2 linked regions of the Paraburkholderia fungorum genome follow. The protein of the gene in region 1 binds, or shares a complex with, the protein of each later gene. Links are inferred from orthologs where the notes say so. Each region holds a gene or a part of one and is shown in the gene's direction. Other genes may lie near its edges. The genes, in order: BLS41_RS15550 and dsbD.

Region 1 (11,768 bases):
TCGTCGGTAATCGAACGCGCGCTCGACGCCGCGCTGCGCTTTCAGCCGAATCTCACCTGGATCGACACCCGCGCTCAGGCGCTCGACTTCACGCCGGAAAGCGCGAGCGTCGGCCTCGCCAACGGCAACGTGATCGAAGCTGATCTGCTGGTCGGCGCGGACGGCGCCCATTCATGGGTGCGCGCACAAATCGGCTCGAAGATGGATCGGCGCGACTATAAGCAAACCGGCGTGGTCGCCAATTTCAAGGCGGGCAGGCCGCACGGCGAAACCGCCTACCAATGGTTCAAGGACGGCGAGATCATCGCGCTGCTGCCTATGCCGGATGGCCATCTGTCGCTAGTCTGGTCGGCGCGTACCGAGCACGCCGAGCAACTGCTCGCGCTCGATCCCGCGCAGCTTGCCGCCGAGGTGGAACGCGTGACCGGCGAGCAGTTCGGCGCGCTCGAATGCGTGACGCCCGCGCAAGGTTTCCCGCTCGCGTTGCAAACGGTGGACAGGCTGGTCGCGCCGCGTGTCGCGCTGGTCGGCGATGCCGCGCATCTGATTCATCCTCTGGCGGGGCAAGGCATGAACCTCGGTTTGCGCGATGTTGCCGCGCTTGCCGAAACGGTCGCGGGCAAGGAGTCGTTCCGCGATCTCGGCGACACGGTGCTGCTGCGCCGCTACGAACGCGCGCGCCGCGAAGACATTCGCGCGCTGATGGTCGCCACCGACGGTCTGCAAAAACTCTTCTCCGTCCCCGGACCGTTTGCGAAGGTTCTGCGCAACACGGGCATGGCCTTCGTCGGCGCGCAGCCGTTCATCAAGCGCTGGCTGGTGTCGGCTGCGTTGGGATAAACCAGAGGCGCGTCAGCCGCGGCTGGCGACACAGGTATCATGAACGGATCGACGCCGTTCCGGTCAGATCGGAAACGTCTGAAAACGCGTAATTCACGCGATTGAACTCAGGAATTCAGCATGAAAAAGACCTTCCGCATGGTAGCCGCCGCGCTGGCGATCGCTGCCGTCACGCTGGGCTGCTCCGCCCAGGCCGACCAGGCCACCGACAAGCTCAAAGCCACGCTGCAAACGCGTTTGTCTGACGTGACGATCAAGAGCATCACGAAGTCGCCGATTGCCGGCTTGTATGAAGTGAACCTCGGCACGCAAATCGTCTATAGCGACGCCAACGGCGATTACCTGCTGCTCGGCGACATGGTCGACGCGAAGACCCGCAAGAATCTGACCGAAGCTCGTCTGTCGGAAACCAACCGCATCGACTTCGCGAGCCTGCCGTTCGCGAATGCGGTGAAGGTCGTGAAGGGTAACGGCGCGCGCAAGATCGCCGTGTTCTCCGATCCGAACTGCCCGTATTGCAAGCAGCTCGAAACGTCGCTGAAATCGCTCGATAACGTGACGGTCTACACGTTCCTGTACCCGGTTCTGTCGCCGGATTCGACCGCCAAGTCGAAGTCGATCTGGTGCTCGACGGATCGCGCGAAGGCCTGGGAATCGTGGATGCAGGACCATCAGGCGCCGACCGCCGCCGGCACGTGCGACACCGCCGCGATCGACAAGAACCTCGCGCTCGGCCACGCGATGAACGTCGACGGCACGCCGACCGTGTTCCTCGCCGACGGCCGCCGTCTGCCGGGCGCGGTGCCGGCCGACCGTCTGGACAAGGAAATGTCCGCGGTGCATTGAGCACGCGGTACATAGTGAGGACAAGGAGGCGCGCAGGGCGCCTCCTTTCGCATCAAGACTCCGAATCTCCCCGCCTCAAGTCAATCTCTCAACATCCAATTCCGCCGCCGATGAAGCCGATCCGCTACACCATCGTTCCGAAGCAACCTGCCGCCCATCTGTTCGAAGTCATCGTGACCGTCGCCGATCCCGATCCGGCCGGTCAGCGTTTCATGCTGCCGGTGTGGATTCCAGGCAGCTACATGGTGCGCGAGTTCGCGCGCAACATCGTCACGCTGCGCGCGACCAACGAAGCGGGCCGCAAGGTGCGCGTCGAAAAGACCGATAAGCACACGTGGCAGGCCGCGCCGGTCAAAGGCGCGCTGACGTTGCGCTACGAGGTGTATGCATGGGACATGTCGGTGCGTGCCGCGCATCTCGACGATACGACCGGCTTTTTCAACGGCACGAGCGTGTTTCTGTCGCCGCTCGGTCATGAGGAGGCGCAGTGCGTCGTGGATATTCAGAAGCCGGAAGGCGCGGCGTATCGCGGCTGGCGTGTGGCGACCGCATTGCCGGAAGCGCGCGGCACGAAGCGCTACGGCTTCGGTGAATATCGCGCGCAGAACTATGACGAACTGATCGACCATCCGGTGACACTCGGCGAATTCGCTCTGGCGACGTTCAGCGCGCATGGTGTGCCGCACGATATCGTGATCGCCGGACGGGTGGTCGGGCTGGATATGGCGCGCTTGTCCGCCGACCTGAAGCGTATTTGCGAAGCGCAAATTGCGCTGTTCGAACCGAAGACGAAGAAAGCGCCGGTCGACCGCTATGTGTTCATGACGCAAGCCGTGACCGATGGGTACGGCGGGCTGGAGCATCGCGCATCCACCGCGCTGATCTGCAATCGCGGCGACCTGCCGGTGCAGGGCCGCGACGCCGCCAGCGAAGGCTACCGGACTTACCTCGGCCTGTGCAGCCACGAATACTTCCACACGTGGAACGTGAAGCGTATCAAGCCCGCCGTGTTCGCGCCGTACGACCTGAGCGTCGAAAACTACACGTCGCTGCTGTGGCTGTTCGAAGGCTTCACGTCTTATTACGACGACCTGATCCTCGTGCGTAGCGGCCTGATCTCGCAGGACGACTATTTCGGCCTGCTCGGCAAGGTGGTGGGCGGCGTGCAGCGCGGCAGCGGCCGTCTGAAGCAGACCGTCGCCGAAAGCTCGTTCGACGCGTGGGTCAAATACTATCGGCAGGATGAAAACGCGCCGAACGCGATCGTCAGCTATTACACGAAAGGCTCGCTGGTCGCGCTCGCATTCGATCTGACGATTCGCGCGCAAACCAACAACCGCAAATCGCTCGATGACGTGATGCGTCTGCTGTGGCAGCGCTTTGGCCGCGACTTCTATCGCGGCAAGCCGGTCGGCGTCGAAGAAAGCGAGATCGAGGCGCTGTTCGCCGAAGCAACCGGCGCGGAGCTCGGCGAACTGTTCGCCGAAGGCGTGCACGGCACGCGCGATCTGCCGCTCGACACATTGCTCGCACCGCTCGGCGTTTCGCTGACGCCTGAGTTCGACAAGAGCGGCAAGCCGACGCTCGGCGCGCGTCTGCGCGGCGGCGCGGATTGCACGCTGGCCGCTGTCCACGAAGGCAGCGCCGCACAAAAAGCCGGGCTGTCGGCGGGCGACGTGCTGATCGCGCTCGACGGCCTGCGCGTGACCGGCTCGAATCTTGACGGACTGCTGTCGCGTTATCAGCCGGGTGCGAAAGTGGAGATTCACGCGTTCCGCCGCGACGAGCTGCGTACCGCACAAGTCAAGCTGGACGGGCCTGAAGTACAGCGCTACAAGCTCGCCGTCAGCGACAAACGGGCGGCGGCGCGCAAGGCTCGCGACGCGTGGCTGGCAAGCTGACCGTCATTCCGGCCGCTATTCATTAGCGGCGACGGCGGCGGATTGTCCTACCAGTGCAACAATCCGTCGCCGCCGGATGGCTTTTTCCCGGATCGGTAAAAAAACACAATGGCTCCACTCGCGCAACACTGCGCGCCCCACTCTGGAGTCAACCATGACCACGATCCTGCAAATCAACTCGGCAGCCCGCTCGCAAGGCGCGAACTCGACGCTGCTCGTCAACGAGCTGACCGCAAAGCTGCAACAATCGAATCCGGGCGCGCAAGTCGTCGTCCGCAATCTGCAAGCTGAGCCGCTGCCGCATCTGGACGACGCCGTGCTCGGCGCGTTCTTCACGCCGGCAGACCAGCGCACGGCCGAACAGGCTGCGATCGCTGCCCGCAGCGAAGCGCTGATCGCCGAACTGCAAGCCGCCGACATCGTCGTGATCGGCGCACCGATGTACAACTTCGGCATCTCGTCGCAACTGAAGACGTACTTCGACTTCATCGCGCGTGCCGGCATCACGTTCCAGTACACGGCGAACGGCCCGGAAGGTCTCGTGAAGGGCAAGAAGGTCTACGTCGTGTCGGCACGCGGTGGCAAGTATCTCGGCACGCCGAACGACAGCCAGACGCCGTATCTGACGAGCTTCCTCGGCTTCCTCGGCATGACCGATGTGAACTTCATCTACGCTGAAGGCCTGAACATGGGCCCGGACGCTGCTGGCGCCGCTCTGGCTGCCGCGCGTGAAGCGATCGCCGCCGCGTAAGTTCTGATCCACCGGCCGGCGCGTCGACGCGGCGGACGGCGTTCGATTTGCGGTTGAATGAAAAAACGCCACGAATGTGAATTCGTGGCGTTTTGTTTTTGCGGCGCGATGGGTGCCGGGCTGGGTTTCGCGAAGGTGCAGTTACGCGAGCATTTGCGCTTCGTCGGGCAGACGCCAGTCGATTGGCTGACGGCCATGCTCGACGAGATAGTCGTTAGCCTTCACAAAATGCCCGCAGCCGAGAAAGCCTCGGTGCGCCGACAGCGGCGACGGATGCGGCGCCTCCAGCACGTAATGCGATTTCCCGCCGAGCAGCGCGCGCTTGGCCTGCGCATGCGCGCCCCACAGCATGAACACGAGGCCGTCGTGACGCATCGCCAGTTCGTGGATCAGCGTGTCCGTGCATTTTTCCCAGCCGCGTTTCGCGTGACTCGCCGCGCTATCGCGTTCGACGGTCAGCACTGTGTTCAGCAGCAGCACACCCTGTTTGGCCCACGTGTCGAGACAACCGTGGCGCGGCGTTTCGTGGCCGAGAGTCGCGGCGATTTCCTTGAAGATGTTGCGCAGCGACGGCGGCGTGCGCACGTTCGGCGCGACGGAAAACGCGAGTCCGTGCGCTTGCGGCGTGCCGCGATCTTCGCCGTGATACGGGTCCTGGCCAAGGATCACCACTTTCACTTCGTCGGGGCTGGTCAGGCGCAGCGCGCGGAAAACATCGGCGGGATAAACGGTTTTGCCGGCCGCGCGCTCACCGTCGACGAAACGGCACAGCGGCGCGTACGCATCGCTGTCGATGAACGGCTTCAGATGCGCGCGCCAAGCGGGCGGCAGCGCGGCGAATTGGGCTTCGAGCGTGGGCGGCGGCGAACCAGCGGCCGCAGACGACTGCGGTTGCGCATCTGCATTGGCCGGCGCGGCGGAGGCGTCGTCGAACAAGGAAGCTTGCGACGAACTGGAGCGGGTACGGGAGGCGGAGGTCATGGCGGGGGAGTGTCGCAGCAAACGCGGTCCGGCTCAACCGGCCCGCAACTGATACCCGCGCTGCGCCTTGCTGACGTTGTCGGGCGCGAGGCCTTTGACTTGCTTGCCGAGTTCCGCCGCGAGCGAGTGGAGCGCAGCTTCGTCGCCGGACTTCAGTTCCAGTTCGACTTCCGAAATCGGCGCGCGACGGTTTTCGCCATTTACTTCGGCGAGCACATCGCCCTGGTCGATCGCAGCTTCGATTTCCGAGCCGTCGAATTCGACATGCCACAGCGTCCGCGTGAAATTCGTGCGGAACAATTCGATCAACGCGGGGGCCGCCTGACGCAACGCGTCAGCGGCAGCGGGTTCGTCGCATTCGCGCAGCAACGCGTCGATCTCCAGCTTTTGACCGGCGACCGGCATTTCCCACTCGTGCCGGCTATGCAAACCGTCTTTCGCCTGACCCACGGTTTTGAATGTTTGCAACCAGCCGTCCGGCGTCTGACGCAGACGCAGCGCGCTTTTCGAGCTTGCCAGCGTGAGCTGCGGCGTGTCGAAGTAAATGTTCACCAGCTTGACCGGCTGCCCATCGACTTTTGTCCGCGCGACGAACCATTGCGCTGCCGATTGCACCTGCTCAACCGGCAATGCCAGTTTGATTTCGCGTTCCATGCCCATGTACTGCTCCGCTGCGTTCGCTGTTCGCTAAACCGTGATCAGAAAAACATCCGCGCAAGTTCCACGCCCGGCTCGTCCGCGCGCATGAACGCCTCGCCGACGAGGAACGTGTGCACGTTCATCGCACGCAAACGCTCGACATCGGCGCGCGCCAGAATGCCCGATTCCGTGACGACGATCCGGTCGTCGGGAATCGATTCGAGCATGCCGATGGTCGTGTCGATCGACGTTTCGAACGTGCGCAGATTACGGTTGTTGATGCCGATCAGCGGCGTTTTCAGCGTGAGCGCTTCCTGCAGCTCGCGGCTGTCGTGCACTTCGACCAGCACGGCCAGGCCCAGCGAATGAGCAAGCGCTTCGAGGTCCTGCATTTGCGAGGTGTCGAGCGCGGCGGCGATCAGCAGGATCGCGTCGGCGCCCATCGCGCGGGCTTCGACGATCTGATACGGATCGACGATAAAGTCCTTGCGCAGCACCGGCAGATTGCAAGCCGCGCGCGCTTCCTGCAGATACGCGACGCTGCCCTGGAAGAATTGCACGTCGGTCAGCACGGACAGACAGGCTGCGCCGTGCTTCTCGTACGAACGCGCGATCTCGGCCGGCACGAAGTTTTCGCGCAACACGCCTTTCGACGGGCTTGCCTTCTTCACTTCGGAAATCACCGCGGCCAGGCCGGCGGCGTGTTTGGCGCGCAATGCGCCGACGAAATCGCGGATATCGCGCGACGACGCTTCGAGGCGCAGTTCTTCAAGCGGCGCGCTCTGTTCGGCCGCGCGAACTTCTTCGCGTTTGACCGCGATGATGCGGTCGAGGATGTCGCTCATAAGTGTCTCGCTACGTTGATGACTGGTGGATCACTTCTTGAATTGCTGGCTGAAGCGGACCAACTCGTCGACTTTCGCGCGAGCCTTGCCGCTCGCGATCGCTTCGCGCGCCAACTGGATGCCGTCCGCAATCGACGACGCCACGTTCGCCGAATACAGCGCCGTGCCCGCGTTCAGCGTGACGATTTCGCGCGCGACGCCCGGTTTGTTGTCGAGCGCGTCGAGCAGCATCGCTTTCGATTCGCTCGCGTCGGCCACTTTCAGCGAACGGTTCGATACCATCTGCATGCCGAAATCTTCCGGGTGAATCTCGTACTCGAAAATCTCGCCGTCGCGCAATTCGCCGACCTGCGTAGCCGCGCCGAGCGACACCTCGTCCATGCCGTCCATGCCGTACACCACCAGCACGTGCTTCGCGCCGAGGCGCTGCATCACGCGAACCTGAATGCCGACGAGGTCGCCGTGGAACACGCCCATCAACTGGTTCGGCGCGCCGGCCGGGTTGGTCAGCGGGCCGAGAATGTTGAAGATGGTCCGCACGCCGAGTTCGCGGCGCACCGGTGCGATGTTTTTCATCGCGGGGTGATGGTTCGGCGCGAACATGAAGCCCATGCCGGTTTCCGCAATCGACGCCGCGACCTGGTCCGGTTGCAGATCGATATTCACGCCGAGTTCTTCGAGCACGTCGGCGCTGCCCGACTTGCTCGACACGCTGCGGCCGCCGTGCTTCGCGACTTTCGCGCCAGCCGCGGCCGTGACGAACATCGTCGCCGTGGAAATGTTGAAGGTGTGCGCGCCGTCGCCGCCGGTGCCGACGATATCGACGAAATTCGAGTTGTCCTGCACCTCGACGTGGCGCGCGAATTCACGCATGACCGTGGCCGCGGCCGTGATCTCGCCGATCGTCTCTTTCTTCACGCGCAAACCGGTGATGATCGCCGCCGACATCACGGGCGAAAGCTCGCCGCGCATGAGGAGCCGCATCAGATGCAGCATTTCGTCGTGGAAAATCTCGCGGTGCTCGATGGTCCGTTGCAGCGCTTCCTGGGGCGTAATCGACATGATTTCGTCTCTCTTCATCAAGCGTTGCGGTTCGATTGAGCCGCCATCTGGCTGCTCGCGAGCTTCGATTGTTTGACGAAGTTTTCGAGCAACGCGTGGCCGTGTTCGGACAGGATCGATTCCGGGTGGAACTGCACGCCTTCAACCGCCAGTTCCTTGTGACGCACGCCCATGATCTCGCCATCTTCGGTCCACGCGGACACTTCGAGGCAATCGGGCAGCGATTCGCGTTCGATCGCGAGCGAGTGATAGCGGGTCACGACGAAATGCTTCGGCAGATCGGCGAACACGCCTTTGCAGTCGGTTTCGATCGTGCTGACCTTGCCGTGCATGATGGTCTGCGCGCGCACCACGCGTCCGCCGAATGCTTCGCCGATGGCCTGATGGCCGAGGCACACGCCGAGAATCGGCGTCTTGCCGGCGAATTCGCGCAGCACGTCGAGGGTAATGCCCGCGTGCTGCGGGTTGCTCGGACCGGGCGACAGGCAGATGCGCTCGGGGTTGAGCTTCGCGATGTCGTCCAGCGTGATTTCGTCGTTCCGGTAGGTGCGGACGTCTTCGCCGAGTTCGCCGAAGTATTGCACCAGGTTGTAGGTGAACGAGTCGTAATTGTCGATCATGAGCAGCATGGTGTATCTCCGGTCAGAAGTCGCTATCGAGGCCGTCTTGAACCTGTTCGGCGGCGCGCAACACGGCGCGTGCCTTGTTCTCGGTCTCTTGCCATTCGGATTCGGGCACTGAATCCGCGACTACGCCAGCAGCCGCCTGCACATACAGATTGCCGTTCGCGATCACGCCGGTGCGGATCGTGATGGCGAGATCCATTTCGCCAGTGAACGACAGGTAGCCGACTGCTCCGCCGTACAGACCGCGCTTCACCGGTTCCAGTTCGTCGATCAGTTCCATCGCGCGAACCTTCGGCGCGCCGGACAGCGTGCCGGCGGGGAAGGTCGCGCGCAGCACGTCGAAATTGGTGGTGCCGGGCTTCAGCTTGCCTTCGACCGAACTCACGATGTGCTGAACATGCGAGTACTTTTCGATCACCATCTTGTCGGTCACGACCACCGAGCCGATTTGCGCGATACGGCCCACGTCGTTGCGCGCGAGGTCGATCAGCATTACGTGTTCGGCGATTTCCTTCGGGTCGTTCAGCAGTTCGGTCGCGAGTTCCGCGTCGCGTTCCGGCGTATTGCCGCGCGGACGCGTGCCCGCCAGCGGCCGGATCGTGACGATACGATCCTCACCGCGCTTTTCCTGACGCACCAGAATTTCCGGCGACGCCCCGACCACATGGAAATCGCCGAAATTGTAGAAATACATATACGGCGACGGATTCAGCGAGCGCAGCGCGCGATACAGCGACAGCGGATTGTCGCGATACGGCTTGGTCAGACGCTGGCCGACCTGAACCTGCATCAGTTCGCCGGCTGCGATGTATTCCTTCGCCTTGCGCACGGCTGCCAGATAGTCGTCTTTGGCGAATTCGCGGTAAGTCTCGGTGCGCACGCTGGCCGACGTGACCGGCGGCTGCACGGTCGTCCGCAAACGCTGACGCAATTCACGCAGACGCTGTTTGGCCTTCGCGTACGCCTCGGGCTGCGCCGGATCGGCGTAGACCACCAAATAAAGTTTGCCCGCGAGGTTGTCGATCACCGCGACTTCTTCGGTGAGCAGCAACTGGATGTCCGGCAGGTTCAGATCGTCTTTCGGCGCGCTGTTCGCGAGCTTTTTCTCGATATAACGCACTGCGTCGTAGCCGAAATATCCGGCGAGACCGCCTGCGAATCGCGGCAAACCCGGGCGCTGCGCCACTTTGAAGCGCCCCTGGAATTGCTGAATGAACTCGAGCGGATCGCCCTCGTGCGTTTCGACGACCTTGCCGTCGCGCACCACTTCCGACACGCCGTTGCGGGTGCGCAGCAACGTGCGCGCCGGCAGTCCGATGAACGAGTAGCGGCCGAAACGTTCGCCACCCACCACCGATTCCAGCAGAAACGAGTTCGCGCCGTTGCGCTCGGTTTGCGCCAGCTTCAGATACAGCGAAAGCGGCGTTTCGAGGTCGGCCAGCGCTTCGGCGATCAGCGGGATGCGGTTGAAACCCTCGTTGGCGAGGGACTGGAATTCGAGTTCGGTCATGTTCCGATCCTGTACGGTGGTCCGGCAGCAGGGTGCGTCGGACAAAGCGGGGCGTAGCGCAACCGGTCAGGGTGTTCGTGGACTACTCAACACGATGATGATACCGACCGGCGCGAGTTTCCCATCGACGCGTGCAAAGGGTTTCAGCGCACAGATGTACTTTGCGGGCACATGCAGGCCGAATCAACCGATGCAGCGAAACAAGATGATGGAAAAAACGCGTGAGCGCAGCGAAGTAAAAAACGGTTGCCGAAGACGAGCTTCAGCGTACCTCAGGCGAGGTTAGCGCGACCAGCGACGCCAGGGCCAGGCTCCCCGGTCGATGCTAATCAGACTCCGTTTTTTATTCAGAAACATGAGGTTGAAGGACTTTTCAAGTCGTGGAATGGTGCGCTGCGATCGCCTTGGCGGCATCGGACAGCGAGGCAACTATACCATCGGATTTTATTGTTTGTATAGCTTGGCCGTGGTTGTAGCCGTACGGCACGGTGAGCGTCGCCATGCCCGCCGCGCGGCCCGCCAGCGCGTCGTTTTCCGAATCGCCGATGGCCACCGTAGCCTGCGGTTCGACGCCCAGTTGCGTCGCAGCGGTAAGCATGGGCAACGGGTCCGGTTTCTTTTTTGGCAGACTGTCGCCACCGAGCACGACGCTAAAGTATTGGGCAAGCCCGTACTGTTCAAGCAATTCGACCGCGAACCGATGCGGCTTGTTGGTCACGCAGGCGAGCTTGAGGCCGGCGTCGCGCATGGCGCGCAAACCAGCCTCGACATCGGGGTAAAGCCGTGTGTGCAGACCGTTGATCTTCGCGTATTCGGCCTGATAGATCGCGAGCGCCTCGTCGAAGCGGTCTTGCGCGTGCTCCGTCTCGAAGCGCGGCGCGAGCACGCTGCGGATCAGATGCTCCGAACCCTTGCCGACGTAACCGACCACCTCCTCGCGCGATGTTTCCGTCGCGTCGAGTTGCGCGAGCATGCCGTTCAGGCCGGCTGTGAAGTCGTCGGCGGTATCGATCATCGTGCCGTCGAGGTCGATGATCGCGGCTTGCAGGCGCGGGCCGGTGAAGGTCGGGGCAGGGAACGGAGTGGTCATATTGCGTGCGGGTAATCAGTGCTGAACGTTGGCGAGCGCGGCGCGCATCTTGTCGATCACGACCTTGTGATCGGGCTGGCCGAAGATTGCAGAACCTGCCACGAATGTGTCCGCGCCAGCCGCCGCAATTTCCGCGATGTTGTCGACTTTCACGCCACCGTCCACTTCCAGATGGATCTCGCGGCCTGTGCGTTCCTTGTAAGCGTCGATCCGCTTGCGGGCTTCGCGCAGCTTGACCAGCGCCTCGGGAATGAACGACTGGCCGCCAAAGCCCGGATTCACCGACATGATCAGCACGAGGTCGACCTTGTCCATTACGTAATCCAGATGGCTGAGCGACGTGGCCGGGTTGAACACCAGGCCGGCCTTACAGCCGTGATCGCGGATCAGCGAGAGCGTGCGGTCGATATGGTCCGAGCCTTCCGGGTGAAAGCTGATGATATTGGCGCCGGCCTTCGCGAAGTCCGGCACGATGCGGTCGACCGGGCGCACCATCAGGTGCACGTCGATCGGCACGTCGACGTGCGGGCGGATCGCCTCGCAGACGAGCGGACCAATGGTCAGGTTCGGCACGTAATGGTTGTCCATCACGTCGAAGTGAATCCAGTCGGCGCCGGCGGCGACGACGTTGCGGACTTCTTCGCCCAGGCGGGAGAAATCAGCGGACAGAATGCTGG
Region 2 (17,075 bases), 110 kb from region 1 along the record:
AAGCTGAGTAAGCTTCAGGCATTGAAAGAAAGCCAGGCAATCAGCCTGGCTTTTTTTTTTGAAATTTTTCCGGCCGCAGGGTGATGGTTTTTGCGGTCGTCAACGCAACGTGACGCCCCTGTGCCACAACAGTCCAGCCGCCTGCGGCACCCCGAGCCTGGTGATACGATACCGGCACCTGAATCGTGCCTGGCTGGAGTTTGTGTGAGCGTAAATGTGACCTTGCTTCTGACGACGGTGCCGGACGCGGCCGTTGCCCAGAAACTCGCCGCGGATGCCCTTGCCGCGCGGCTTTGCGCTTGTGTCACGCAACTTGGCAGCGTTCAATCTAGCTATCACTGGCAGGGCGCGATCGAAACCGCGCAGGAAATCCAGTTGCTGTTCAAGACGAGCGTCGCTCGCGCGCTGGAACTGGAACAGTTCATTCAGGCGCACCATCCCTACGACACGCCGGAAATCATCATGTGGCAGGCGTCGGCATCAGCCGCGTACGGCCAGTGGATCACTACCGAAACCCAACGCCCCCTCCATGTTTAACGGTCTCGACCGACGTGCGCGCCAAGCGCTGCGCACTGCATTTTTCCTGCTCGGCTGCGTGATTCTTGCGCAATTCGGCACGCCTGCCCGTGCTGACGATAACTTCCTGGATCCTGCCGTCGCGTTCAAATTCAGCGCGACCGAAAAGCCCGGCGAGGTAGATGTCACGTACAAGATTGCCGACGGCTACTACATGTATCGCGAGCGCTTTGCGTTTGCGACCCGCAACGGCACGGCCACGATTGGCGAGCCGCAATTGCCCGCCGGCCACGTCAAGTTTGACGAGACGTTCAACAAGAACGTCGAGACGTATCGTAACGAGCTGACGATCCGCATTCCGGTCAAGCAGGCGGCCGGCCCGTTCGATCTGGCGGTGACGTCGCAAGGGTGCGCGGATGCCGGCATCTGCTATCCGCCGATGGAGCGTGTGTACCACGTCAGCGGCGCTGCGTTGCAGCCGGCGGGCAGCGCGACGGCCCCGGCGACTACGGCCACGAATGCGACAAACCAAAAGTCCAGTACAGAAGACGAACCCTGGTACGAGCGCGCCACGAGCGCTGACTACGCGCAATCGTTGCTGCAAGGCGGCGGTTTCATCGCGATCATCGGGCTCTATTTTGTCGCCGGCGCCGTGCTTAGCCTGCTGCCGTGCTCGTATCCGATGATTCCGATTCTTTCGGCAATCATCATCGGCGAGGGTGCGCGGGTGACGCGTGCGCGCGGTTTTGCGTTGTCGCTGGCGTATGTAATCGGGATGGCGCTCGTTTATACGGCGCTCGGCGTCGCGGCGGCGTTGGTTGGGCAGAGCCTCGGCGCGTGGTTGCAGAATCCGTGGGTGCTGGGCGCGTTCGGCGTCTTGTTGACCGTTTTTGCGCTGACCTTGCTTGCAGGATTCGACATTGCGTTGCCGCAGCGCTGGCAGGACGGCGTTTCGCGTGCGTCGACGGGACGCTCGGGCGGCAAGTTCGCTGCCGTCGCGGTGATGGGCGCACTGTCCGCCCTCGTAGTGGGCGCTTGCATGACCGCGCCGCTGTTTGCCGTGCTGGCGTTCATCGCTCACACGGGCAACGCGTTCCTCGGCGGCGCAGCATTGTTTGCGATGGGTCTTGGGCTCGGCGTCCCTCTGCTGATCATCGGTTTCGGCGCCGGAACGCTCCTTCCGCGCGCGGGTGCCTGGATGGATGGCGTCAAGGTGTTTTTCGGAGTCGTGCTGCTGGCCGCGGCGTTATGGATCGTGTGGCCGGTACTCGGTGCCGCAGCTCAAATGCTGCTGAGCGCGCTCTGGTTGCTGGTTGCCGCAGCGTCGCTGGGGTTGTTCTCGGCGGCGTCCGTGGACGGGTCGATCTGGCGCCGCCTCAGCCGGGGTATCGGCGCGGCGCTCGCGATCTGGGCGGCCGTGTTGCTCGTGGGACTTGCCGCTGGCTCGTCCGATCCTCTTAGGCCGCTCGCAGTATTGGCCGCAAGGGGGGGCGTCGGCAACGTGTCCAATAACGCGCCTGCCGCGCCTCAGAGCGATCTGACATTTGCACCGGTTCGCTCATCGAATGAGTTGGATCAGGCCGTCAAAACGGCTTCTCAGCCAGCCATGCTCGATTTTTATGCGGACTGGTGCGTCAGCTGCAAGGAAATGGAGAAGTTCACCTTTAGCGACGCGCGCGTGCAAGCCAAATTGAAGCAGATGAATCTGCTGCGCGCCGACGTCACCGCGAACAACGCCGACGATCAAACATTGTTGAAACGCTTTGGCCTGTTCGGGCCACCGGGCATTATTTTCTTCGATCCGGCTGGCAAGGAGGTATTGCGCGTCGTCGGTTATGAATCTGCGGACAAATTCTTGCGCTCGCTGGATAAGGCGAGTGGGGCCGGGGTTTAATCAGCAAAGGCAAAACCGGCAGCCCTAATATAAAACGGAGGCGCGACCCTTGGGTCCGCCTCCGTTTTTTTTAAGCTCCAGTTAGCGTTAAAGCTAAAACCAGCAGCGCCTCAACCTACTTCTGCGCCCGCAAAATCCGCGCGGCATCCAGTGCGAAGTAGGTCAGCACGCCATCCGCGCCCGCGCGCTTGAACGCGAGCAGCGATTCCATCATCGCCTTGTCGTGATCGAGCCAGCCGTTCTGCGCGGCCGCCTTCAGCATCGCGTACTCGCCGCTCACCTGGTACACGTAAGTCGGGAACTGGAACTCGTCCTTCACGCGCCGTACGATATCCAGATACGGCATACCTGGCTTGACCATCACCATGTCCGCGCCTTCGTTGATGTCCGCCTGCACTTCGCGCAGCGCTTCATTCGAGTTGGCCGGGTCCATCTGGTACGTCATCTTGTTGCTTTTGCCGAGGTTCGTCGCGGAACCTACTGCATCGCGGAACGGGCCGTAAAACGCCGACGCGAACTTGGCCGCGTAAGCCATGATGCGCGTGTGGACGTGGTCCTCGCTCTCCAGCATCTCGCGGATTGCGCCAATCCGGCCGTCCATCATGTCCGACGGAGCGACGATGTCGACGCCTGCTTCGGCTTGCGCACGCGCCTGCTCGACCAGAATCTCGACGGTTTCGTCGTTGATCACATAGCCGGCTTCGTCAAGCACGCCGTCCTGGCCGTGGCTCGTGTACGGATCGAGCGCGACGTCGGTGAGGATGCCCAATTCGGGGAAATTCTTCTTCAGTTCGCGAACCGCGCGCGGGATCAGGCCGGCCGGATTGGTCGCTTCGCGGCCATCGGGCGTCTTCAGCGACGGCTCGATCGCGGGGAACAGCGACAGCACCGGCACGCCCAGCGCGACGCATTGCTCGGCGACACCCATCAGCAGATCGACCGACACGCGTTCGACGCCCGGCATCGACGGTACGGCTTGCCGCACGTTGGTGCCTTCGACGATGAACACGGGGTAAATCAGATCGTTGGTGGTGAGGATGTTTTCTCGCATCATGCGACGCGAGAAGTCGTCGCGGCGCATACGGCGCGGACGATAGTGCGGATAGAAGCTCATATCGAATCGAAGATCGTAGATGAATGGAGTGGACAAATCACGCCTGCCTCCGCTCCCGGAAACTTTTCGAGACAATGGTATATCATACCGATCGAGCAAGGCGCCTGGCGCTGACCTCCCCGCTTCTCCTCCCTGAGCGGGTGCCTGTCGTTTTTCGATTAGGCTGTTTGACCCGCCGTTTAAGCGGCGGGTTTTTTTATGGGCGAACGGAAATGATGGTTTCGTGCCCCTGGAGCAGCGGCGGTTGCGCTTACTCCGCAGCGTCCGCTTCGCCCTTCGCAGAAGGGATCAGCCAGCTTTCAACCAGCTCATGCGCTTCGTCGATCCCGACACGCTTGAGCGCCGAGAAAAGTTGCGCAGTCAGATCGCCGCGATAGCCCGCAGTGCGATATTCAGCCAGACCTTTCTGCGTCGCGCGCAACGCGTTGACGCTTTCCTGGCGGGTCAATTTGTCGCACTTGGTCAGCAGCGTGTGAATCGGCTTGCCGGTCGGCGCGAACCACTCGATCATGCGCCGGTCCAGATCGGTCAGCGGACGGCGCGAGTCCATCATCAGAATCATGCCGCGTAGTTGCGAGCGCGATTGCAGGTACGTGGACAGCAGCGCCTCCCAGTGAGCCTTCGCCGCTCCCGGCACTTCGGCGTAACCGTAGCCCGGCAGGTCGACCAGATACGCGGTCGGATCGTCTTCCTTACCCACCGAAAAATAGTTGATGTGCTGCGTGCGTCCCGGCGTCTTACTGGCGAAGGCCAGTCGCTTCTGATTGCACAGAATGTTGATGGCCGTCGACTTGCCGGCGTTCGAGCGCCCGGCGAAGCAGATCTCGGGTTGCGACGTGGCCGGCAGATCACGCAGGTGATTGACGGTCGTGAAAAAGCGGGATTGGTGGAGCAGGAAGGACATGATCAGGCCAGGATTCGAGACGCCGGGGAACCCGGAGTGGGGACGGGTCAAGCCCGACTGGCGTCTTAGCGATTAGCGAGTTATTGTACAATACGATGGTTTACTGAAAACCTGAGGAGGCCAGCCCGCGTGCCTTGGCGCGTTACTGGTGGTCACTCGGTCGCCGTCGTATTTTGCAAAACCTCTAAAATCCCACAAGACGAGACAGGGTGTGCGAATGAATCGACTGAGCAAGACTCTGATGGTGCTTCATGTAGCGGCAGGTCTTTCAGGTTTGGCAATTCAGGCACGAGCAGCAGATCCGGTCAAGCCGGACGTCAATCGGGGGCAGGCAATCGCGGTGCAGGTTTGCGCGTCATGTCATGGTGCAGACGGCAACAGTGCCGGCGGCGCATATCCGAAGCTGGCGGGTCAGCATCCTGAGTACCTCGTCAAGCAGCTCAAAGACTTCAAGATTCAGCCGGGCGCCAAACAGCCCGCGCGCAACAATGCGATCATGGCGGGCATGGCCGCGGCGCTGTCCGATCAGGACATGATCAACGTGGCCGCCTATTTCTCGACGCAAACCCCGAAGCCCGGTTACGCGCACAACAAAGACACGGTCGCGCTAGGTGAGAAGATTTATCGCGGCGGGGTTGCCGACAAGGGTGTGCCGGCCTGTGCAAGCTGTCACGGGCCGACCGGTCAGGGCATTCCGTCTCAATTCCCGCGTTTGTCGGGGCAATGGGCGGAATATTCGGTGGCCCAGTTGCTGGCGTTCACGCAAGGTCCTGGCGCCCGTAATAACAACGACGCGATGCATGCGATAGCATCGCGTCTGTCGGACAGCGAGATCAAGGCTGTTGCCGATTACATCGCGGGCTTGCATTAAGAGTCCGCACGCAAGTGCAACCGTCCTGGCAAGGTCGGTACAAAACAAGAAAAGGGTGGAGGCTTCGTGTCTACGACAGCCTTTCACCCTTTTTTGCTGTTCAGTCGGAGTATGAATGAGCGTTACCACGTCGGGTTTGCAGTCGAAGTCGGGCAATCGCATCACGCGCAGCGTCGTCGAAGTATTGAGTTCGATGCGTTTTGCGATTGCGCTGCTCGTGATCCTGTCGATTGCCAGCATCATCGGCACCGTTCTCACGCAGGACGATCCGTATCCCAACTACGTCAATCAGTTCGGCCCGTTCTGGGCGGACATCTTCCGCTCGCTGAGTCTGTACACGGTGTACAGCTCGTGGTGGTTCATGACGATCCTCGGCTTTCTGATGGTGTCGGTGTCGCTATGCGTGATCCGCAATGCGCCGAAGATGGTCGCCGACGCAAAGAGCTGGAAGGACAAGGTCCGCGAAAACAGCCTGCGCGCATTCCATCACAAAGGCGAGTTCGCGGTGAGCGGCACGCGTGCGCAGACCTCGGCGGTGCTCGCCAGACTCTCGTCGAAGCTCGGCTACAAGTTCGTCACGCGTGAGTCCGAAGGCGCGACACTGATCGCGGCCAAGCGCGGCGCGTTGACCAAATTCGGCTACATTTCCGCTCACCTCGCTATCGTCGTGATCTGCGTGGGCGGCCTGCTCGACAGCAATCTGCCGATCAAGCTGCAAATGTGGATGTTCGACAAGTCGCCGATCCGCTCGAACACCGTGATCAACGACATCACGCCCGACCACCGTCTGTCGCAATCGAACCCGACGTTCCGTGGTTATGCATGGGTGCCGGAAGGGCAGCATGTGTCGACGGCGATCCTGAACCAGCCCGACGGCTCGCTCATTCAGGACCTGCCGTTCTCGATCGAGTTGAACAAGTTCATCGTCGATTACTACTCGACTGGCATGCCGAAGCTGTTTGCGAGCGACATCGTCGTGGTCGATCACCAGACGGGCGCGCGCATCCCGGCGCGTGTCGAAGTGAACAAGCCGTTCACGTATGACGGCGTGTCGATCTATCAGTCGAGCTTCCAGGACGGCGGCTCGCAGATGCAGATGACGGCCTTTCCGATGACCGGCGCAAGCGCGAAAACCGCGCCGTTCGGCGGCACGATCGGCGGCAATGCGCCGTTGAGCACCGCAACGCCGCTCGCCGATGGACAAACGGTCGAGTTCACCGACTTCCGCGCGATCAACGTCGAAAACATTTCGAACGGCAGCGGGCAGAACGACGCGCGCGGCGTCGCTGCGCATCAAACGTTGAAGGAAGCGTTCGACGAACGGCTCGGCTCGGGCGCTAAAACCTCGAAGCCACTCGATCTGCATAACGTCGGCCCGTCGGTCCAATACAAGGTGCGCGGCAAGGACGGCCAGGCGCGCGAGTACAACAACTACATGCTGCCGGTGGACGTGTCGGGCGAAAAGATGTTCCTCGCCGGCATGCGCGTGAATCCGGACGACCCGTTCCGCTACCTGCGCATTCCCGCCGACACCGGCGGCACGGTCAAGGAGTGGATGAACCTGCGCGCGACGCTCGAAGATCCGGCCATGCGTACGACGGCGGCTCACCGTTTCGCGCAGCGCTCGGTGCCCGGTTCGAACCCCGAGTTGCAACAGCATCTGGAAGAAAGCGCGCTGCGCGTGCTGACCCTTTTCGCGGGCGCCGACAACAGCATCAAGATGCCGGACGGGCAGCCGGTCGGCGGTTTCCAGGCCATCGCCGGTTTTATCGACCATTCGGTGCCGAAGGGCGAGCAGGAAAAGGCCGCGGGTCTGCTGCTGCGCATGCTCGAAGGCGCGACGTGGGATCTGTGGCAACTGTCCCGCCAGCAGCTCGGCGAGCCCGAAGCGCAGGCCAATGCGGACGCCAGCCGCTTCGTACAAAGCTCGATCAACGCAATATCTGACAGCTTTCTGTATGGATCGCCGGTCTATTTACAACTTGACTCATTCAAGCAGGTGCAAGCTTCGGTATTTCAGTTGACGCGCGCGCCGGGCAAAAAAGTCGTGTATCTTGGCAGCCTGCTCCTCGTGTTAGGCATCTTTTCGATGTTCTACGTCCGCGAACGGCGCCTCTGGTTCTGGCTCAAAGATACCGATCACGGCACAAACGTCGTAATGGCGATGTCGAGCGCACGCAAAACACTCGACTTCGAAAAGGAGTTCGTCCAGACGCGCGACGCCGTAGGCGCTGCGCTCGGCGCGAAACTCACCGTAGCATCCGACGCCGACAGCGCCTCCAGCAAGCCCGGCCCTGCCGGCGCGCCGTCCGCCAGTTCACAAGATTCGACCCGGTAAGATCATGGACTTGACTCAGGTTTCCTCATCCTCCTCCGCATCGCGGCCCGACAAGACGTTCGCGAGCGAGACGCTCAATGTCGCGCAGTACGACGACCGGCCGTTCCTGAAGCGGCTCGGCGCGATCGACTGGCTGTTTGCCGTGGTGATGGTCGCGGGCGCGGGTTTTGCGCTGTCGCGCTATCACCCGTTCATGAATTACTACGACAAGCTCGTGCTGGTGTGTGCGGTGCCGGTGTTCATCACGCTCGGCTGGCGCTGGAAGCCCGTGCGTCCACTGATGGTGGGCATTGCAGCGCTGTCGCTGCTGGCCATCCAGATCTATCACGGCGACCTCAGCCGCGCCGATAACGCGTTCTTCCTCAAGTATTTCCTGTCGAGCCAGTCCGCGATTCTGTGGATGAGCGCGCTCTTCGTGTTCGCTACCGTGTTCTACTGGATCGGCCTGCTGTCGCGCTCGCCGACCGGCGCCGCGATCGGTTCGAAGATGACGTGGGCCGCAGTGGTGATGGGCTTTGTCGGCCTGATGGTGCGCTGGTACGAGTCCTATCTGATCGGCGCTGACGTCGGTCATATTCCAATCTCGAACCTGTACGAAGTGTTCGTGCTGTTCAGCCTGATCACCGCGCTGTTTTATCTGTACTACGAGCAGCACTACAACACCCGCGCGCTCGGCGCGTTCGTGCTGCTGGTGATCAGCGCGGCTGTCGGCTTCCTGATGTGGTACTCGGTCGCTCGCGACGCGCAGCAAATCCAGCCGCTCGTCCCCGCGCTGCAAAGCTGGTGGATGAAGATCCACGTGCCGGCGAACTTCATCGGCTACGGCAGCTTTGCGCTGTCGGCCATGGTCGGGGTCGCGTATCTGTCGAAAGAGCGCGGCGTGCTGGCCGACCGCCTGCCGGCGCTCGATGTGCTCGATGACCTGATGTACAAGTCGATCGCCGTCGGTTTCGCGTTCTTCACGATTGCGACGATTCTTGGCGCGTTGTGGGCCGCTGAAGCCTGGGGCGGTTACTGGAGCTGGGACCCGAAGGAAACGTGGGCGCTGATCGTCTGGCTGAACTACGCGGCCTGGCTGCACATGCGTCTGATGAAGGGGTTGCGCGGCGCGGTGGCGGCATGGTGGGCGCTGACCGGTCTGCTGGTCACGACCTTCGCGTTCCTTGGCGTGAACATGTTCCTGTCGGGCTTGCATAGCTACGGCAAGCTGTAAGAACCATTGCTTCAGACGTTCAAGAAACCGCCGCGTGCTTTGCACCCGGCGGTTTTTTTATGGTGCGCGGAATATTCGCTGCATCCAAGGTGTTCGCTGTTGGAGTACCTATGGATGAGCGGCCGACGACCGCGCCCGCAGTCATCAATATGGCCCCGTAAGATGTGCAGATCGATGGGCCGTCAAGGAGCAGCAGGATGTGGATCAAACGCAGCGACAGAACAAAACTGACCGGCGACGACATTGCGCGCAGTGAAATCACGCCGCAGCGCGTTTTCGAGAACCGGCGGCGCGTGTTGCAGGCGGCCGGTGCGACGGCGCTCGGCGGCCTGATCGGCGCGCATGGCGAGGCGGCGCGGGCGGCTTACACATCGCCGGACGCGAAAGCACAGAAGCTGGCCGCGAAGACCAACGCGCGCTTCGTCGCGCTCGACCAGGCCACGCCGTTCAAAGACATCACCACCTACAACAATTTCTACGAGTTCGGCACCGACAAGGCCGATCCCGCGCAGAACGCGGGGACGCTGCGGCCGCATCCGTGGAAGGTGAGCGTCGAGGGCGAGATCAAGAATCCGAAGGTGTATGACATCGACGAATTGCTCAAGCTGGCGCCGCTCGAGGAGCGGGTGTACCGGCTGCGCTGCGTCGAAGGATGGTCGATGGTGATTCCGTGGATCGGCATACCCCTGTCGGAATTGATCAAACGCGTGCAGCCCAATGGCAATGCGAAGTACGTGCAGTTCATCACGCTGGCCGATCCGTCGCAGATGCCTGGCCTGTCGACGCCCGTGCTCGACTGGCCGTATTCCGAGGGTCTGCGGATGGACGAAGCGATGAATCCGCTGACGCTGCTGACAATGGGCCTCTACGGGCAGGTTCTGCCGAATCAGAACGGCGCGCCGGTGCGCGTCGTGGTGCCGTGGAAGTACGGCTTCAAAAGCGCGAAGTCGCTGGTGAAAATCCGCTTTCTCGACAAGCAGCCGCCGACTAGCTGGAACACCTATGCGTCGAACGAGTATGGGTTTTATTCGAACGTGAATCCGAACGTGGATCATCCGCGCTGGAGTCAGGCGACCGAGCGGCGTATCGGTGACGGTTTTTTCACGCCGAAGCGCAAGACGCTGATGTTCAACGGGTACGGGGATCAGGTTGCGTCGCTCTATCAAGGCATGGACCTGAAGAAGAATTTCTGAGGCACGACGATGGATTCCGATACGCAACCGGCCAGCGAGACCGAGTCCGAGCATAAGACGCAGCGTGCGCAAGCGGCAGGGTCTTATGTTTCATCCCGGACCATTCAGACGCCGAATAAGACTCGGTCCGCAGGTGGCGCGCGCTGGATCGCGCCAGCCAAGGTCGCCGTGTTCATCGCCGCTTGGTATCCGCTCGCGCGCCTCGTGTTATTCGGGATGACCGACCGGCTCGGCGCCAATCCGATCGAGTTCATCACGCGCTCGACCGGTCTCTGGACGCTGGTTTTTCTGTGCATCACGCTGGCCGTGACCCCGTTGCGCCGACTCACCGGCGTCGCGGCGCTCGTGCGTTTTCGCCGGATGCTCGGCCTCTACGCGTTCTTCTACGCGACGCTGCATTTCACGACTTATCTCTGGTTCGACAAGTGGTTCGACGTGGCGGCCATTCTGAAGGACATCGGCAAGCGGCCATTCATCACCGTGGGTTTCGCGGCGTTCGTGCTGCTGATCGCTCTCGCTGCAACTTCGCCGCGCGCGATGGTGCGCAAACTCGGCCGACGCTGGCAGACGCTGCATCGCGCGATCTATCTGATTGGCGCGCTCGCGATCCTGCATTTCTGGTGGATGAAGGCCGGCAAGCACGACCTGTTTCTGCCGAAGATTTACGGCGCGATCATGATCGTGTTGCTGGTTTGGAGGTTGGTCGCGTGGCTACGTGGGAGTCGGTCGAGAACGCGTTGAGCGCTCGCGAATTCACTTGAGCACAGCACGAAAAAAAGGCGATGCCGCATTGGCATCGCCTTTTTTCATGTTGCTCGCGTCACCGCGTTGCGTTTACGCCGGCAGAATCGTTTCGCCCGCAAACAGCTGCTGAACCTCTTCGCGTGCACGAACCACATACACCTGTGTACCATCGACCATCACCTCGGCCGCACGCGGGCGCGTGTTGTAGTTGGAGCTCATCACGAAGCCATATGCACCAGCCGAGCGGATCGCCAGCAGGTCGCCAGGTTCGACGGCCAGCAGACGTTCACGGCCGAGCCAGTCGCCGCTTTCGCAAACCGGGCCGACGACGTCATACACGTGAGCCGGAGTGTCGCGCTTAACGACGGCGTCGATTGCGTGGTACGCCTCGTACATCGCGGGACGCGCGAGATCGGTCATCGCTGCGTCGACGATTGCGAAGTTCTTTTCCGCGCCCGGCTTCAGAAACTCGACGCGCGTCAGCAGAATGCCCGCGTTGCCGACCAGCGAGCGGCCCGGCTCGAAATACACTTCGCGATGGCCGTGGCCACGCGCTTCGATACGATCCAGCACGGTACGCACGAACTCACCGATCTCCGGCGGAGTTTCGTCGTCGTAGGTAATGCCGAGCCCACCGCCTACGTCGATATGACGGATCTTCACGCCGTCCTGTTCGATCTGCTCGACCAGTTCCAGCACTTTGTCGACCGCGTCGAGGTAAGGCGCGACTTCGGTGATCTGCGAGCCGATATGGCAGTCGATACCGACCACGTCGAGATTCGCCATTGCCGCAGCAGCGCGATACGTGGCGCGCGCGTCTTCGAAAGCGACGCCGAACTTGTTCGACTTCAGGCCGGTGGAAATATACGGATGCGTTTTTGCATCGACATCAGGATTCACGCGAAGCGACACAGGCGCCTTCTTGCCCATTTCCGCCGCAACCGCGTTCAGCCGATCCAGCTCGGGAATCGACTCGACGTTGAAGCATTTGACGCCGGCCGCGAGCGCGTCGCGCATTTCGTTCGCATGCTTGCCGACGCCGGAAAACACGGTGTTTTCCGCTTTGCCGCCAGCTGCCAGCACGCGCGCCAGTTCGCCGCCCGACACGATGTCGAAGCCCGCGCCGAGTCGCGCGAATACGTTCAGCACCGCGAGATTGCTGTTGGCCTTGACGGCCACGTGAACCGTTGCGCGACGGCCGGCGCAAGCGCCCGCGTACGCGTTCCATGCAGCGGTGAGGGCGGCGCGCGAGTACACGTACAGCGGCGTGCCGAATTGTTCGGCGAGGGAGACGGCGGACACGCCTTCGGCGTGCAATACGCCGTCGACGTAGTCAAATGCGGATCGAGTCATGCGAAAGTCTTATTGAACGGGGGTGACAGCGGAGGCAGGCAATGGAGCCGAGGTGCCGGATGCTGCGGACTCGGGCGGTGCGGCAAGTTCTGTTTCCGGCGAAAGCGACATTGCCGTGCCCGAAGTATCCGGCACGGTGCCGGCTTCGGAGGCGTTGCTGGTGTCCGGTTTTACGTCATCTGGCGACGGTGCCTGCGTGCGGGTGGCCGGTGGGGCGGGTAGCGGCGGAACCTGGGGCAGATAGAGCGCCCCGCGTTGCCCGCAGCCGGCAAGTGCGCAACCTGCGAGAATGACCAAACCCGCTACAATCGCGCGGCCGGGCGCCGCCGCGCGCATCCGAGATACGACTCGCATGACTGTCCCTGAATAAATAATCGATGGAGTTTAGCATGTCCGATAGTGATTACCTGACCCGTGCGGAAGCCGCGCTAGCCGCTATCGAAAGCGCGCTCGACGACACCGAAGCCGACATCGAACTCGAGCGCAGCGGCAACGTGCTGACCCTCGAATTCGAGAACCGCTCGAAGATTATCGTCAATCTCCAGCCGCCGATGCGCGAGATCTGGATCGCCGCGAAAGCAGGCGGCTTTCACTACCGTTTCATCGACGGCGAATGGCGCGACACCCGCGGCGGCACGGAGTTTTTCTCCGCGCTGACGGAGTACGCGACGCAGCAGGCGGGTGAGCCGGTGGTGTTCAAAGCCCCCTAAACGCGGGCCTGGAAGTCACGCTGAAAACAGAACCGCCGCGCATCGGGCGCGGCGGTTTTTTATTGGGCCGAACAAAAGCTGACGGTGCCGTCAGTGTCCACGGAACAGATTCATGATGTCCTGCTTTTCCTGCTCGCCGACCTGTTCGGGAGCGGCCGCTGCGGCGCTCGCCTGGGCATCCAGCGTCGCCTGACTCACGCCGACCGTCGAAACGAAGCCGTTGCCCGGCGTGAAGTCGTCGAAATAGAGTTCCGAGCCGATTTCGTCGACGTCTTCGGGACGCGGCATCTTGTACTCCGGTACGCCTTTGAGCGCGCGCGCCATGTACTCGACCCAGACCGGCAGCGCGAGGCCGCCGCCGGTTTCCTTGTCGCCGAGACTGCGCGGATTGTCGTAGCCGATCCACGCAATCGCCGTGAGCGTGTGCTGATAACCGGCGAACCATGCGTCGCGCGAATCGTTGGTGGTGCCCGTCTTGCCGCCGAGATCGGTGCGTTTGAGCACGTTGGTCTTGGCGCCCGTGCCGTGTTGCGCGACGCTTTGCAGCAGACTGTTCATCACGTAGGCATTGCGCGGGGCGATGGCGTGCGGCGCGTTTTGCGCCGCAATCAGCGGCTGCGCGTGCGAAACCACGATGCCACGCTGATCGGTAACTTCAGCGATCAGATACGGATTCACCCGATAGCCGCCGTTGGCGAACACTGAAAACGCACCGGCCATCTGCAACGGTGTGACGAGACCGGCGCCGAGCGCCATCGGCAGATAAGCCGGGTGCCGTTCCGCGTCGAAGCCGAAGCGCGTGATGTACTGCTGCGCGTACTTCGTGCCGATCTGGTTCAGGATACGGATCGACACCAGGTTCTTCGACTTCATCAGCGCGGTACGCATGGTCATCGGACCGTCGAAACCGCCGCCGTAGTTCTTCGGTTCCCACGCCTGGCCACCGGTCTCCGCTGCGCTAAAAAACAGCGGCGCGTCGTTGATGATCGTGGCCGGTCCGAGTCCCTTTTCGAGCGACGCCGAATAAATGAACGGCTTGAAACTCGAACCCGGCTGACGCCATGCCTGCGTCACGTGATTGAACTTGTTCTTGTTGAAGTCGAAGCCGCCGACCAGCGCGCGAATCGCGCCGTCCTGTGGAATTACGGAGATAAACGCGCCTTCAACTTGCGGCAATTGCGTAATCGACCAGTCGCCGTCGTCGTTCTTGACCAGACGGATGATCGCGCCCGGCCGCACGCGCTGGTTCGGCTGCGCACGCGTGTTGAGCGCGGATTGCGCATAACGCAGACCGTCGCCCTGAACGGTCGCGGTATTGCCGTCGATGAAGGTTGCCTGAACCTGCTTCGGACTCGCCGCCGTGACGACTGCCGCGATGATTTCGCCGTTATCCGGATGTTCGAGCAGTGCGTCGTCGATCGCCTGTTCGCGGTCTTCCGCGTCGGATGGCAGATCGATGAACGCCTCCGGTCCGCGATAGCCGTGACGACGTTCGTAGTCCATCAGACCTTTGCGCAGCGCGCGGTAAGCGACGTCCTGATCGGCTGAATCGATCGTGGTCACGACGTTCAGGCCGCGGGTGTATGCCTCTTCGCGATACTGCGCGTACATCATCTGCCGCACCATTTCCGCGACGTATTCCGCGTGCACGCTGAACTCCTTGCCCGCGCCCTTCACGACAAGCACCTGTCTGCTAGCCTCGTCGTATTGTTCCTGGGTGATGTAATGCAATTCGACCATGCGCTCCAGGATGTACTCCTGACGAACCTTCGCGCGCTTCGGATTCACCACCGGGTTATAGGCAGACGGCGCTTTCGGCAGGCCCGCGAGCATGGCCGATTCAGCCAGCGTCAGATCCTTCAGATCCTTGCCGAAGTACACGCGCGCCGCGCTCGCGAAGCCATACGCGCGCTGACCGAGATAGATCTGATTCATGTACACCTCGAGAATCTGATCTTTCGTCAGCTTCGACTCGATCTTGTACGCGAGCAGCATCTCGTAAATCTTGCGCGTGTAGGTCTTTTCGCTCGACAGGAAGAAGTTGCGTGCCACCTGCATGGTGATCGTGCTCGCGCCTTGCGTGGCGTGACCATTGGTCAGCGCAACGATGCCGGCTCGCGCGATACCGGTCAGATCGACGCCGCCGTGGTCGTAAAAGCGCGCGTCTTCGATCGCGAGAATCGCCTTCTTCAGACTATCGGGCACGTCCTGGATATGCACGATGTCGCGCCGCTCTTCGCCGAATTCGCCGATCAGCACGTGGTCGGCCGTGTAGATGCGCAGCGGCACTTTGGGACGGTAGTCGGTCAGCGCGTCGAGCGAAGGCAGGTTGGGCGTTGCTACGACCAGTGCGTATCCGACCACCAGCAACACGCACAGAACGCCCGCGACGATCAGACCGAAAAACCCAATGATGAGCTTGAGCCACCACGGGCGTTTGCGCTTCTGAGGGGCGGGCGGCGGGGACGTAGGAGACGTTGATTGCATATGTGCACCAAAAAACAGTCCCGCGATTATAGCCGCCAGGGCCGTTAGCTTTCGGGTTGCTTACGAACGGTAGCCTGCAAGTCAGCGGGGCGCTCAGCGATGACTTCACTGTAGACGCTTTGATGCCATGCAGGACGTTCGCTGAGCAACGTTGGCCGTTCGGCCGAGTGTCGCTCGGGCGGCTGTCTACGGACAATTCTTCCTCGTTACTCGCGTTCGAATGGTTCGTCGCGTGGATCAGAGGGGGGACGTGATGAGCTTTAGCAATTCGTGGCTTCAGGCTGTGAAATCAGGTGCGCAGCGTTTTGGCGCGGGGATCGATATCGGTTCGCAGGTCTTGCGGCTGGTGGTGGTGAGTCAGCGTTCGCGTGCTCGCGGCGCACTGCATCTGGAATACCTTTGCACCATGCCGCTGGGCGCAGGGGCAATGGCCGGCAGCGAGATCGTCGACCGGCACGCGATAGCGCGTGCACTGCGCGACGCGTTCGCCGGTTTGCCGCGCGGCTGTGCAACACATGCATTGCGATGCGCGATGGCGATGCCTGCATCGGCCACGTTGACCAGCATCGTGCCGTTCGCGCGGCTCGTCGCGCAAAGCCATTGCGCGGAAGACGGTGGACACGCGCTCGCTGGGCTGGAACCCGCCGTGATGAGCGAGGCCGAGCGCATCGCAGGGCTGGAGCGGCACGCGCTCGCGGTGGACTGGTTCGTCGACGAAAGCCCTTCGCCAATCCGCTCCGTGACGATTGCGGCCACAGCGCGCCAACATCTCGAAGCGCGAATGGAATGCGCCGCGATGGCCGGTATTTCGCTGACGGCCGTCGACGGCGAGCCGCACGCGGCGCTGCGTGCAATGCGTTACGCGGCGAGTCACGAACTCGATCCGCACGAGCCTTATGTCGCGTTATGGATCGGCACGGACGGCGTGTACGGATGGCGCATCGTCGACGATGGCATCGCCGGTGAAATGCGGTATCCGGCGCCCGAGCACGCCGATCTCGCCGATGCGTTGCGTGACCTCGTCCACGGTCCCGTGCTGGACTGCGCTCTGGTGAGCGGCGAGGTCGATCTGCTCGACGGCGTGGGTTTCTCGCTCGCTGATATCGCCGACATATTGGGCTGTACGACGCTGCCGTTCGAATGCGCCGCGCTGGGAAGCCGCACGCGGCAATTCGTCGATCCGTTGTTATACGAGCCGGCCGGAGCGGTGGCATTTGGACTCGCATTGCGCGGAGTGTGCGAATGACGCGCGACCTTTTGAACTCACCTCTGCTTTCCCGTTCGCGCAGATTTTCGCGTTCCGCGAGTTCGCAGGCATCACCTTCATCGCTCAAAGTGCGCGTCGCAGAACCATGGCTCGGCGGATTCAACCTGCTGCCTTATCGACAACGCAATGCGCGTCTTGCGCGTCGGCGCTGTCTGCGTGAATGGCTTGCTGCCGCACTGGCCGGGGTCGCCGCTGTTGTTGTTCTGGCCGCGTGGCAGGCATTCGGGAAGACGCGAACCGACGCTGAACGCGCATCGATTGAACGGTCTTTCACACAAATGGCCGTGCCGCTCGCCGAACACGCCAGATTGACGCGCGCGCAGGACGAGCAGCGCAAAGCCACGGCGCTCGCCATGAGCTTGTCGGAGCCGCTCACCCATTTCCGCGATCTGCTCGATGCGCTGAGTTTTGAACCCGGCAACGGCGTCGTGTTGCGGCAGTTGCGTCAGCGTGAACACGACACCGAATTGC

The links.
Region 2: the proteins of BLS41_RS15550 (region 1) and dsbD are in contact, whole or in part, in a crystal structure (PDB 1JZD), measured with the Escherichia coli proteins. The link is inferred for Paraburkholderia fungorum from one-to-one orthologs.

The regions. Positions count from the first base shown.
Region 1 is NZ_FNKP01000001.1:3,495,791-3,507,558, reverse strand. Bases 1-2,823 are described here. They hold BLS41_RS15550 (DsbC family protein), read left to right. Parts: upstream 1-960; coding sequence 961-1,686; downstream 1,687-2,823. Other genes in these bases: BLS41_RS15545 (M61 family metallopeptidase), read left to right, coding at 1,797-2,823; BLS41_RS15555 (UbiH/UbiF family hydroxylase), read left to right, coding at 1-840. Also shown: more of BLS41_RS15545, read left to right, coding at 2,824-3,587; BLS41_RS15540 (FMN-dependent NADH-azoreductase), read left to right, coding at 3,742-4,338; BLS41_RS15535 (uracil-DNA glycosylase), read right to left, coding at 4,480-5,319; BLS41_RS15530 (CYTH domain-containing protein), read right to left, coding at 5,353-5,979; indole-3-glycerol phosphate synthase TrpC, read right to left, coding at 6,018-6,803; trpD (anthranilate phosphoribosyltransferase), read right to left, coding at 6,834-7,865; BLS41_RS15515 (aminodeoxychorismate/anthranilate synthase component II), read right to left, coding at 7,883-8,494; trpE (anthranilate synthase component I), read right to left, coding at 8,508-10,001; BLS41_RS15505 (phosphoglycolate phosphatase), read right to left, coding at 10,375-11,091; rpe (ribulose-phosphate 3-epimerase), read right to left, coding at 11,107-11,768. UniProt on the Escherichia coli protein: Acts as a disulfide isomerase, interacting with incorrectly folded proteins to correct non-native disulfide bonds.
Region 2 is NZ_FNKP01000001.1:3,599,593-3,616,667, reverse strand. The notes cover bases 1-2,969. They hold dsbD (protein-disulfide reductase DsbD), read left to right. Parts: upstream 1-529; coding sequence 530-2,410; downstream 2,411-2,969. Other genes in these bases: hemB (porphobilinogen synthase), read right to left, coding at 2,526-2,969; cutA (divalent-cation tolerance protein CutA), read left to right, coding at 205-537; rplQ (50S ribosomal protein L17), read left to right, coding at 1-11. In the rest of the region: more of hemB, read right to left, coding at 2,970-3,524; yihA (ribosome biogenesis GTP-binding protein YihA/YsxC), read right to left, coding at 3,775-4,428; BLS41_RS16065 (c-type cytochrome), read left to right, coding at 4,646-5,299; BLS41_RS16060 (cytochrome c biogenesis protein ResB), read left to right, coding at 5,415-7,637; c-type cytochrome biogenesis protein CcsB, read left to right, coding at 7,642-8,850; protein-methionine-sulfoxide reductase catalytic subunit MsrP, read left to right, coding at 9,048-10,043; protein-methionine-sulfoxide reductase heme-binding subunit MsrQ, read left to right, coding at 10,053-10,784; lysA (diaminopimelate decarboxylase), read right to left, coding at 10,878-12,140; LPS translocon maturation chaperone LptM, read right to left, coding at 12,150-12,494; iron donor protein CyaY, read left to right, coding at 12,530-12,850; BLS41_RS16025 (penicillin-binding protein 1A), read right to left, coding at 12,941-15,337; type IV pilus biogenesis protein PilM, read left to right, coding at 15,591-16,583; BLS41_RS16015 (fimbrial assembly protein), read left to right, coding at 16,580-17,075. UniProt on the Escherichia coli protein: Required to facilitate the formation of correct disulfide bonds in some periplasmic proteins and for the assembly of the periplasmic c-type cytochromes.